Regions from separate parts of the Paenibacillus sp. y28 genome, predicted to be linked through region 1. Evidence: riboswitches for the same ligand, from Rfam matches in the RefSeq annotation. Region 1 holds a riboswitch; each other region holds the start of a gene.
The links. A riboswitch is a leader RNA that binds a small molecule or an ion and turns the genes downstream of it on or off. The one in region 1 is predicted to bind cyclic di-AMP.
Positions count from the first base shown of each region.

Region 2: another riboswitch for cyclic di-AMP. It lies ahead of WBG83_RS11250 (stalk domain-containing protein); the one in region 1 lies ahead of WBG83_RS00855 (APC family permease).
Region 3: another riboswitch for cyclic di-AMP. It lies ahead of WBG83_RS11975 (C40 family peptidase); the one in region 1 lies ahead of WBG83_RS00855 (APC family permease).

Region 1 is NZ_JBBBNV010000001.1:198,331-201,733, forward strand. It holds gene WBG83_RS00850 (ATP-binding protein) at 1-109, shown strand, start outside; gene WBG83_RS00855 (APC family permease) at 137-1,954, opposite strand; cyclic di-AMP (ydaO/yuaA leader) riboswitch at 2,043-2,201, opposite strand; gene sleB (spore cortex-lytic enzyme) at 2,541-3,188, opposite strand.
Region 2 is NZ_JBBBNV010000011.1:93,308-96,710, forward strand. It holds gene WBG83_RS11240 (hypothetical protein) at 1-170, opposite strand, end outside; gene WBG83_RS11245 (polysaccharide deacetylase family protein) at 288-1,001, opposite strand; gene WBG83_RS11250 (stalk domain-containing protein) at 1,206-2,027, opposite strand; cyclic di-AMP (ydaO/yuaA leader) riboswitch at 2,030-2,178, opposite strand; gene WBG83_RS11255 (sn-glycerol-1-phosphate dehydrogenase) at 2,253-3,403, opposite strand, start outside.
Region 3 is NZ_JBBBNV010000012.1:106,106-109,508, reverse strand. It holds gene WBG83_RS11985 (M1 family metallopeptidase) at 1-389, shown strand, start outside; gene WBG83_RS11980 (hypothetical protein) at 401-1,219, shown strand; cyclic di-AMP (ydaO/yuaA leader) riboswitch at 1,344-1,479, shown strand; gene WBG83_RS11975 (C40 family peptidase) at 1,483-1,980, shown strand; gene WBG83_RS11970 (cryptochrome/photolyase family protein) at 2,104-3,403, shown strand, end outside.

The sequences.
Region 1 (3,403 bases):
TATTGAGGCCCATCAGGGCACCCTGACTATTTCCAGTGAAGTGAATCGAGGCACCACCGTTGAAATTATGCTTCGCATTCACCAGCCGGACGAGCTGGCTGCAGTCTGATTGGTTTCCCTCTGCGCCTTCGTGCCATTATTTATTCATATGAAAAGGCACCGTCGCGATAACGATATCCTTATGAGCAAACAAGTAGGCCCGAATGAGCAAGCTCGTCTGGTTGTGCAGAATATTTTGCCACCAGTACCGGGTAATAAACTGCGGAATCAGAATTGTAATATGATCCGTTTCGGCTGTTTTCCACTCTACCGTTTCAATAAACTTATAGAGCGGGCGCAGAATACTGCGGTAGCGGGAACGTAAGGTAATGAGCCGTACACCGGGGTTCCACTCCTCCCAGCGCTGCTCCATCTTGCGGATATCCTCCTCGTCGAAGCCCACATAAACAGCCACAACATTGTCCGTGAGCGATCGCGCGTAGCTGATGGAATGGAGCACCACACGGGTTATGCCGGCCACCGGCACTACAATGGTACTGCCTTTAATGACCGGCTTATCCTTCGCCAAATCGATTCGCAGCTGATCGGCCGTGTTGCGGTAATGAGAGCGAATCCGGTGAAATAGGAAGATGACCAGCGGCAGGAAAATAAACACCATCCACACCTGACTAAACTTGGTAAAAATAAAAATGAGCGTAATGGTCAAGGTGGTGAGCATCCCTACCGTATTCACCGCAAAACGCCCGATCCAGCCGGACGGTTTATGCTTCAGCCAACGCACCATCATACCAAGCTGGGACAACGTAAACGGAATAAACACGCCCACCGCATAGAGCGGAATCAGGTTTTCCGTATGCCCGTCAAATACGATCACGAGCAGCGCGGACAGCACACCAAGAAAAATAATGCCGTTGGAGAAGCCGAGCCGGTCCCCCCGGGCCATAAACATATTCGGCATAAATTTATCCTTTGCCAGCATATACGCCAGCAGCGGAAACGCGGAGTAAGCCGTGTTGGCGGCCAGAAATAAAATTAACGCCGTCACGCCCTGTATCCAGTAATAGATAAGGCCTCGTCCGAAGGTCGCCTCAGCGATTTGAGAAACGACCGTCTCCTTCATTTGCGGAGTGATCCCGTACCAATAAGCCAGCAGGCTGATTCCGATAAACATGATTCCAAGAATTAATCCCATCATCAGAAGGGTCTTGGCTGCATTACGCTCGGCGGGCTGCCTGAAGTTCGGAATCGCGTTCGATACCGCCTCTACGCCGGTCAGAGCGGAGCAGCCGGAGCTGAACGCCTTCAGCAGCAGAAACAGGCTGATGTTCGATACTGCAGCCCCCAGCTCCGGCACCTCCGCATGTCCCCCGCCCAGCGCGTATTTCATCGTTCCGCTTATAATCAGCACGAAAATCGAAAGGACGAACAAATAAACCGGAATCGCCAGAAAAGAAGCCGACTCTGTGATCCCGCGCAGGTTCATAAGGGTCAAGAACATGATCATCACCAGCGCGATGAGCACACGGTGGTCGTGCAGCTCGGGGAACGCGGAGGTAATCGCATCCGTTCCGGCCGAAGAGCTGACCGCTACCGTGAGAATATAATCTACCAGGAGCGAGCCGCCGGCGATTAACCCGGTTGAGGTGCCCAGATTGTCCTTGGCTACGATATAAGCTCCCCCGCCCGAGGGGTAGGAGAAAATCGTTTGCCGGTAAGACAGCACCAGAATGGTGAGCAGGCCCAGCACGGCAATCGAGATGGGGATGGAATACCACACCGCGGCAAATCCGGCCGCCATGAGCACAATCAGAATCTGCTCTGTCCCGTAGGCGACGGATGATAGGGCATCTGAGGAGAGCACCGCGAGCGCCTTCAGCTTGCTGAGCTTTTCCCCCTCCAGCTCCGTTGATTTCATCGGCCGGCCGATCAGGAATCGTTTTAATTTGTTAACCATGGCAATGCCATCCCCGCTTTCTTCGCACCAGATAAACGGCAATAAAAAAACATGCGGATATTGATCCGCATGCTTGCCCGCATGTGTTCATATCCCACTTTACGCTTACGAGGTTAGCTGTCGGATTCGGGCTGTGGCTGCCCTACGACCATGCCTTGCGGCATTGGCCGATTCACCCCATTAGCGGCTTTGACGCCGCCGGTTGGTTCCCCCGTTTTTCATAACGAAAATTCAGCTCTGTTCAAAATCCGGTGTTTACAAGAGCTAATCATAAGGGATGCCGGGTGGATCCGTAAAGCCGCGTTAATCGTCATTTGGATACAAATTTGCGAATGCAGAGCTCATTTCACGCACAAAAAAGTTTGTTTTGTTTCGTTATCGGGTATTATCCCCGATTTGCTTGATTTTGATAAAAGCGGAAAAGAAGGACGAAAGGCCAATGGAATCTAACAGCTCGGCTGCCCTGAAGCTCTGTTCGGACCGAGCGCTGCTTCGCTGCAAAAGCTATGCCTGCCAGAACCAGCAGCCCCTTTCTTTCAGAAAAAAAAGAGCGCCGCAGCGCTCTTTTTTACATGCCTTTCCGTTGTTAAACGGCAAAAATATGGTTGCCGATTTGCACAATCTGTTCACGGGACCATATCCAGGACGACGTCGCGGTTTTCGGATTGAAATAGTACAATGCCCCTTTGGACGGATCGTAGCCTCTTACGGCATCCAATGCCGCGCGATAGGCGGTTTCATCCGGCTTCAGGCGGTACTGGCCGTCATCCACGGCTGTAAATGCGCCGGGCTGTTCAATAATCCCCTGAATCGTATTCGGGAACGATAAGGCTGCCAAGCGGTTCATTACCACGGCTCCTACCGCTACCTGACCCTCATACGACTCTCCTCGGGCTTCAGCGTAAATGATGCGGGCGAGCAAATCAAGTTCATGCTGATTAACGGAAACCTTTTTGAGAATATTCCAGGTCGTTGGGCCTGTGACACCGTCGTTGGTTAACCCGTAATCGGATTGAAATTGCTTCACGGCCTCGAATGTTACCGGGCCGTAGAACGAGGTAACATTCGTGTTGAAATAGCCCAGGGTTTTCAGCCTGTATTGCAAATCGGGCACATCCGGTCCGGAATCTCCGTAACGCAATGTCGCAGGCGCGGCAGCATTGACGGCGGTTGCTGAAACACCCCACAGCATCAGCAGTGCCATCAACAGCGTCATCCAGCGTTGCTTCTTCATGTGGTATCATACCTCCTTAGTCTGTCAGCTCGCTGCGGTTGATTGTAGCACACGAAAAGTACCTGCGGAACCCATTTTTAGAATTTACATGGAATTACCATGGGAGATCATGAGATATTTATACCATATTTTAATAAATCACTTCTTGCCCTACAGAGAATAATCAATGACGGCCGAGATGGGCTATAAGCCCTTTAGAAGCCGAAATCCACGGC
Region 2 (3,403 bases), on a different contig from region 1:
CCGATCACATAGAGCCAGGTAAGCCGCACGAAATTGCCGCGGGTCTTGTAGTCGTAAGTCGGATTGCCTTCCTTATTTTCACGCGACATCCCTACCCGGAATGTCATGATCACGGCAACCACAGCCACCAGCAAAATAAGCAGAAACATGAGCAGCAAACTATTTTGCAAGTAGACCCCCTCCTCATTTCTTGATTACATTGGATGTCACTTTTGATTATACGTCAGGATGGACCCGCGTGTACGCCTTCGATGATGACAGGTTTGTGACGAAGCGCAATGCAATCGTTAGGAAGCAGGCTGTTTTTTCACCTTGGAGATGAGATCCGTCACGGTCACAAACTGGTACCCCTGCTGCTTCAGATCGGGCAGAAGCTTCTTTAGCGCCTCAACCGTTTGACTGCAATCCCCTTCCATATCATGGAATAAAATGATGTCCCCGTTATGCAGGTTTGATCTTACGGTATTCACGATTTTATCGACACCGGGCTTTTTCCAGTCCCGCGTATCCTGATACCAGGACCACATGACCACAGTAAATTTCTCTTCCCGGGCCAAATCCAACAGCGCTTTATCATAAAAGCCCCCCGGCGGACGAAATACCTGAGGAAGCTGTTCGGTAACCTCGAATATTATTTCTCTGGTTTGCTCAATTTCCTGCTTCAAAATTTCGGGGCTGACATTTTTGAGGAAATGATGATCAAAGGTGTGGTTCGCGATTTCATGGCCTTCATTAATTTCCCGGATTGCGATCTCCGGGTACAGCAGCACCCGCTTTCCCAGCACGAAAAAGGTCGCTTTTGCATCATACTGCCGCAGAACGTCCAGAATAGCCGGGGTGTACACCGGGTTCGGCCCGTCGTCAAAGGTCAGGGCAACCAGCTTCTGATCCGTATCCACCTTCCATACCACTTCCGAATCAGGCTTAGCCGCGGCGGTCGGTGAAGCTGTTACCGTGAAGCACAACAGCAGCAGCCCCAAATAACCAAGCAAGCGAATCATCGCACTCCCTCCTTTGTATACCTGTAGTGTTTCATAACCGGACCTGCCCCATTCGGAGAAAACCGATCCAAATGGAAAAAGCCTCCCAAATCCACAAATGTGGAATTGGGAGGCGGCCCATGAGAAACCTTATGAAGTAAAACAGTCAACAGACCCGTCTCGCGTGGCAAACACAGTGCGGAGTAATTCGCCATGCAGCCTATGCTATGGCGTAAGCCGGTAAACCTTAACCTTTTGAAGGCCGAATGCTTTCAGCTTCACGGGAGAATCCGGCACAAAAATATCAATCCGGTTTCCTTTTATGGAACCGCCCGTGTCCGTTGCTGTAGCAAACATGCCTTCGGCCGGAAGGCCGTTATAGGAGTACCCTTCAATATAAAGGCGGCTGCCGAGCGGAATAACGGACGGATCAACCGCGACTGTTCCCAGCTTCAAGCTGTTGCCCATATAATCTCGGGCCCCGTAGCCTCCATTTTCCTCTGGGGCGGCGGAATAGGCCGAAGCCGTAAACTCTTCGACTTTGTCGTACCGCGGGGCATACCAGGCTGGAGCATGATAATTTCCGTCTTCATTCAGAATGGCAATGAAATTGGAGGGGTCCCATTGAATCCGGATGCCGGACAAATCCGACAGGAGCCGGAGCGGCAAATAAACACGCCCCTTTTCAAGCACCGGTTCCGTATCCAATGCTGTTTCTTTTCCGTTAACGGTTACTGCTTCACTTCCGGTTTTCAGCTCGATTCTCTGATCCTTGCTTGTCAGCAGGACATGCATGGCATTCCCGACAGGCTCCGCAGACACTTGAAAGCCCAGCTGCTCGGATACGAAGCGAACCGGCACCTGCAGCCGATGAGCGTCATCAATAAAGGGCTGTGCGTCCGGAAAATCCACGAGCCGGGTGTTAACTTGCACCTTCACATCCTCTGTCAGTGCAGCTGCGCTCGCCGCTTGCGGCAGCAGCAGTGCAGTGCCAAGCATGGCGCAGGACACAACAAGGCTCCCGAGCCGTTTTACAGACTTATTCAATGCTGTTCCTCCTTCAAGGCCTCCGAGGTTAGCTGACGGGTTCGGTAGAAGGTCTCCCTAGTCCAGGCTTGTGTGTCAACCTGATCATTCACCCCGTGTGAATCGTCCCCCGTACCAGTTCGCAGCTGCTGAATTTGGGTATATGCGAACCGGACTCGGCTTCAAATAAGGTACCATACGGTTTTTGAATACAGCAACCCGCAAAATGTGGAAATTCGCCTGCCGTCAGCCGAACAGCCCCTCGAATTCAGAGGCAGACGGCCCGATGGCTTCATGAATATAACGAAGTCCTGTATACCTGTCGCGAAGCTGATGCGCCTCCCGCAGCGCTTGTCCGGCCAGGCTCTCCGAGATGCCCAGCTCCGCGATCGTGGACGGGCCGCCGCAAAGCTTCAGCATGCTGGCAAGCTGTTCCGGCTCAGGCAGCCGAGCATAAACGCTCAGCGCGGGCGTCTCCTCGGCTCGGAGGGCCAGCCTGCGATACACCTGCGCCAGCAGTACAGAAGCAACCCCGACCTTGGCGCCATGCAGAAGCTGCGGCCGCTCCTCCTTCAGGCATTCCATCTCCCACATATGCGACAAATGGTGCTCTCCGCCGGAAGCCGGGCGCGAATGGCCGATAAGCATCATCGACAGTCCGGAGCGAAGCAGCGCATCGAACAATATCGCAATCCCTTGTTTACCGCCGCGGGCAATTTCGTCCACCTTCTCAACACAGGCATTCAATGCCTGCTCCGTTACTTCATAGGCCAGCTGACTGAACGGCTCTGCACCCAGCAGCCGGGACAGCTGCCAGTCCGCAAGTGAGGTATATTTGCCAAGCATATCGCCGAAACCGGCGGCAGTTAGCCGCCTCGGTGCCTGGACCAAAATGTCGAGATCCGCAAAAATCGCTTCCGGCGCCATACACGGCACCGTTTGCTTGAAGCGTCTCACAATCATCGGCGCACCCGTAGAGGCGTAGCCGTCCACAGAAGCCGCTGTCGGGATCGAAACAAACCGTTTGCCCGTCTTATAGCAGACGAATCGGACAATATCGTGAATGGTGCCGGAGCCTACAGCAATGATAGCCTGTGTCGCTTCCGATACAGCAAGCATAGCTTGAACAACAGCCGCCTCATCTGCAATAACATCGCCGTTCCGGTCCTCGGAGATAAGGCATACCTCATAGGCTACGCCTGCTTGCTCCAGAGCCGCGCAAAGCTCTTCTCCCGCCGCCTGAAGCGTGTTCTTGTCCGCCGTCACGACCACCCGCTCCAGCCCCTGCGCCTGCATATAGCGGGCCGCACGCTCCAAGGCGCCATCACCAATGTCACAATACAGATCCAGCTTCCGGTTCTGACCGCTTTGATCCGCTGCCGCCTGTTCATTGAGGT
Region 3 (3,403 bases), on a different contig from region 1:
AATTTGTTTACGGCAATGAGATGGTGGATTATGCGGTCGACCGCATCCAGAGCCGCAGCGTCAATCAAGACGGGACAGACGTATACGAGCACGCCGTATGGCTGAAGCGGCTGGGCGGCTATCATGGCCCCGTTCCCTTCGTGCTTCATTTTGCCGATGGAACGGAACGGCGGGAAGAATGGGACGGCAAGGATATGGAGGTCAAAATCTCCCTGACGCATCCCGCCCCGCTGGTATGGGCCGCCATCGATCCGCAGTATACGCAGGTGCTGGAGAATAAACACATCAACAATTTCATGCGTGCAGCTATTCAGCCTGAATCGGCTTCACGGCTGAAGCTGGGCACCGCTTCGATACTGGAAATTATGATGCGCCTGATTGCGCTGTAGGAGGCAAGCATATGCTTCGTTATGTAACGGAGGGCTGGCGGGTTGCCTGGCGGCAGCCCTTCCTGCTTCTGGTGCTGTTCATTTACCACTGGCTGTGGGGATTCTCCCTGCTGCAAATGGCGAAATCGGTCATCCTCCCCCTGCTGCACAGGTACCCCGGGTCCGATTTGCCCCGGCAGAGCAGCGACCTGTTCTGGGCGGAAGGACAGTTCGCCCTGCTGAAGACCGACATCGCCCACCCGTATTTATGGCTGCTGCTCGGCATCCTCGTACTGCGGATGATACTGACTCCGCTGCTGGAGGCTGGCACATTCTACTCCCTGCATCATTCCGATCTCAATGCAGGCTATCGTTTTGTACAGGGAGCGAGGCAGCTCGGCAAAGCCTATTACGGCTACTACGCGCTGCAAACCATGTTGGCGCTGCTGCCGCTCATCTGGATTGTGCCCTCCGTCCAGGAGGCCCTGCATACGGGCTCCATCTACCGCTGGGAGTGGACCACTCCGCTGCCCTGGGTCATCGGCTATTGGGCTTACGGCTACGCGGTGCGTACCTTGTTCCAGGCGATGCGGCTGAACCGCTTGACCGGCGGGGGAATACCGGGCATGCTGCAGACTTTGCTTAAATCGTGTCATGTTCTCGTGCTTTCTTCCCTCATCGTGCTGACAGCATATCTTCTTCTTTTCATTACACTGACAGGAGCTTCCCTAATGTGGGCCGGCATGACTGCATTCGTTCTGGCCCAGCTTCTCCATCTCGTACACGCCTTCGGATTTCTCTGGGAATCATCCTCCCAATATCGGGTTTGGATGGAAAAAATAGGTATTTAATACTATACCAAAGCACTTTTCTGCAGGAATCATCCTGTGGAAGGGTGTTTTTTTTTACGAAATTGTGACATGAGAAGGAATTGTAAATTGAACGTCGAATACTAGTCTCTGGCAAGTTGAAAAAAAGAATAAATTGCCGAATTTCCGAAAGGAAAACGGGGGAACCGTTTTGGGTGAATTGATCTCCGAATCTCAGAGGGATCATAGGGAACCTTCGACCGAACCCTTAGCTAACCTCGTAGGCACAGGAAGGGGTAACAGTTTTGAAGAAGGCTTCACTTCTGTTGCTCGGGTTTGTTTTTTTGATGCTTGTACAAGCTGGAAGCGCGTATGCAGAAACCCCATTGAACGAAGCCGTCAATGAAATGATGGGCACCCCGTACAAATGGGCTGGTACGAATGAGGACGGATTTGACTGCTCCGGATTTACGATGTTTATTTTCGCTAAATTCGGCATCGACCTGCCCCATCAATCTGCTTCCCAGTACACCAAGGGCTACTGGATCAAAAAGGATGAGCTCCGTGAAGGAGATCTTGTTTTCTTTGACACCAGCACCAACACAGGAAAGAGCATTTCTCATGTCGGCGTTTACGTTGGCAACAATGAATTCGCTCATTCCGCAACCAACAAGGGCATCATTAAGACAAATTTGAGTGACGCGTATTATGCCAAGCGCTATGTTGGCGCGCGCCGCATCCTTTGGGATGACCTGTATACACAGCTAACGACGGAACCGCAGACGACGGCCGCTGCCAAATAAGCCTTCTTTGTTATGGCTTGGCAACGCCCAACAAGTGGAAGCGACCGTTTCCACAGCAAGCCTGTTTCGGTGGCATTAATGCCGCTGAAACGGGCTTTTCTTATAAGAAAGGAGACTCCCCTGATGATTCTGTTTCTGCATCGCAAGGACTTGCGGACGGAGGATCTTCCCGCTTATGAATATATACTCCGGCGCGGACGGCCCAGCCTGCACGTGCTTATTCTGGATCCGCAGCTGCTGGCGGGAGGCCGGGCCGAGGAGCACAGCGGCCGAAGCTTCCTTCGGCATGCCGCACGGCTGGAAGCCGAGTACCGCCGGCTCGGCGGATACTTGGCGGTATTGTATGGCGATCCCGCCGAGGTGACCGAGCAATTATGCCGCCGGCTTGCCATAGAGGAGCTTGTCCTGCACCGTGACGTAACGCCGTATGCTCTCCAGCGCGATGAACGGATCAGGCTTGCCGCCGATCAGCTTGGCCTGCCGGTCGTCACATTCGACGAGGGTCCTCTGGCCGACGTGGACGAATTCCAGGCCTACGCCGCCCGGGGCGGCAAGACAACCCCTTATAAGGTATTCACACCGTATTATCAAAAATGGAGCAGCTTCCTGGCCTTGTACGCCCCCGCTCCTTATCCGGCCAGCGTCTCACAGCTGAGCATCGTCAAGTCCGATGAGCTAGACGATGAGCTGCTGCAGCGCCTGGCCCCTCCGTTCGACTGGCGTGCTGCCGGTGAAGAGGAGCATCCTGCCGAGGCGCTGCAGCATTTCCTTAACGGCGGTCTGGCTGCTTATGCCGATACCCGTGACCGTTATGCGCTGGAAGGCACGAGCGGCATTAGCCGCCACCTGAACTGCGGCGCGCTCTCCATCCGTCAAGCCTATGCTTCGGTTACCGCCTCTCCTGTCGGGGAAGTCTGGCGGCGGCAGCTGGCCTGGCGTGATTTTTACCTGTATCAGGCCCGGCATGACGAAAGCTTCTTTCGCTACGAGGAGCAGTTGGATTTGTCGCTGCTTAGCGACCGGTTCCTTGAGGCTTGGCAATGCGGCGAAACCGGCATCCCGATCATTGACGCCGCCATGACGGAGCTCCATACGACCGGGCGGATGCCGAATCGCCTGCGCATGATAACCGCAATGTTTCTGACCAAAAATTTGCTGTGTCCCTTCACGTTGGGCGAGCAATATTTCCGCCTGAAGCTGGCTGACTACGACCGTGTGCTGAACCGGGGCGGCTGGCTGTGGTCCGCTTCTCTGGGCTTTGACGCCGCGCCATACTTTCGCATTATGAATCCGGTCACCCAGTCCCAGACGCACGACCCGACAGGAGCCTATATCCGGCGCTGGCTGCCGCAGCTCCGCATGTTAAGCGACAAAGAAATTCATCTGCCGCGCCCTCAGGCCATCGTCGACTTGAAGGCCTCGC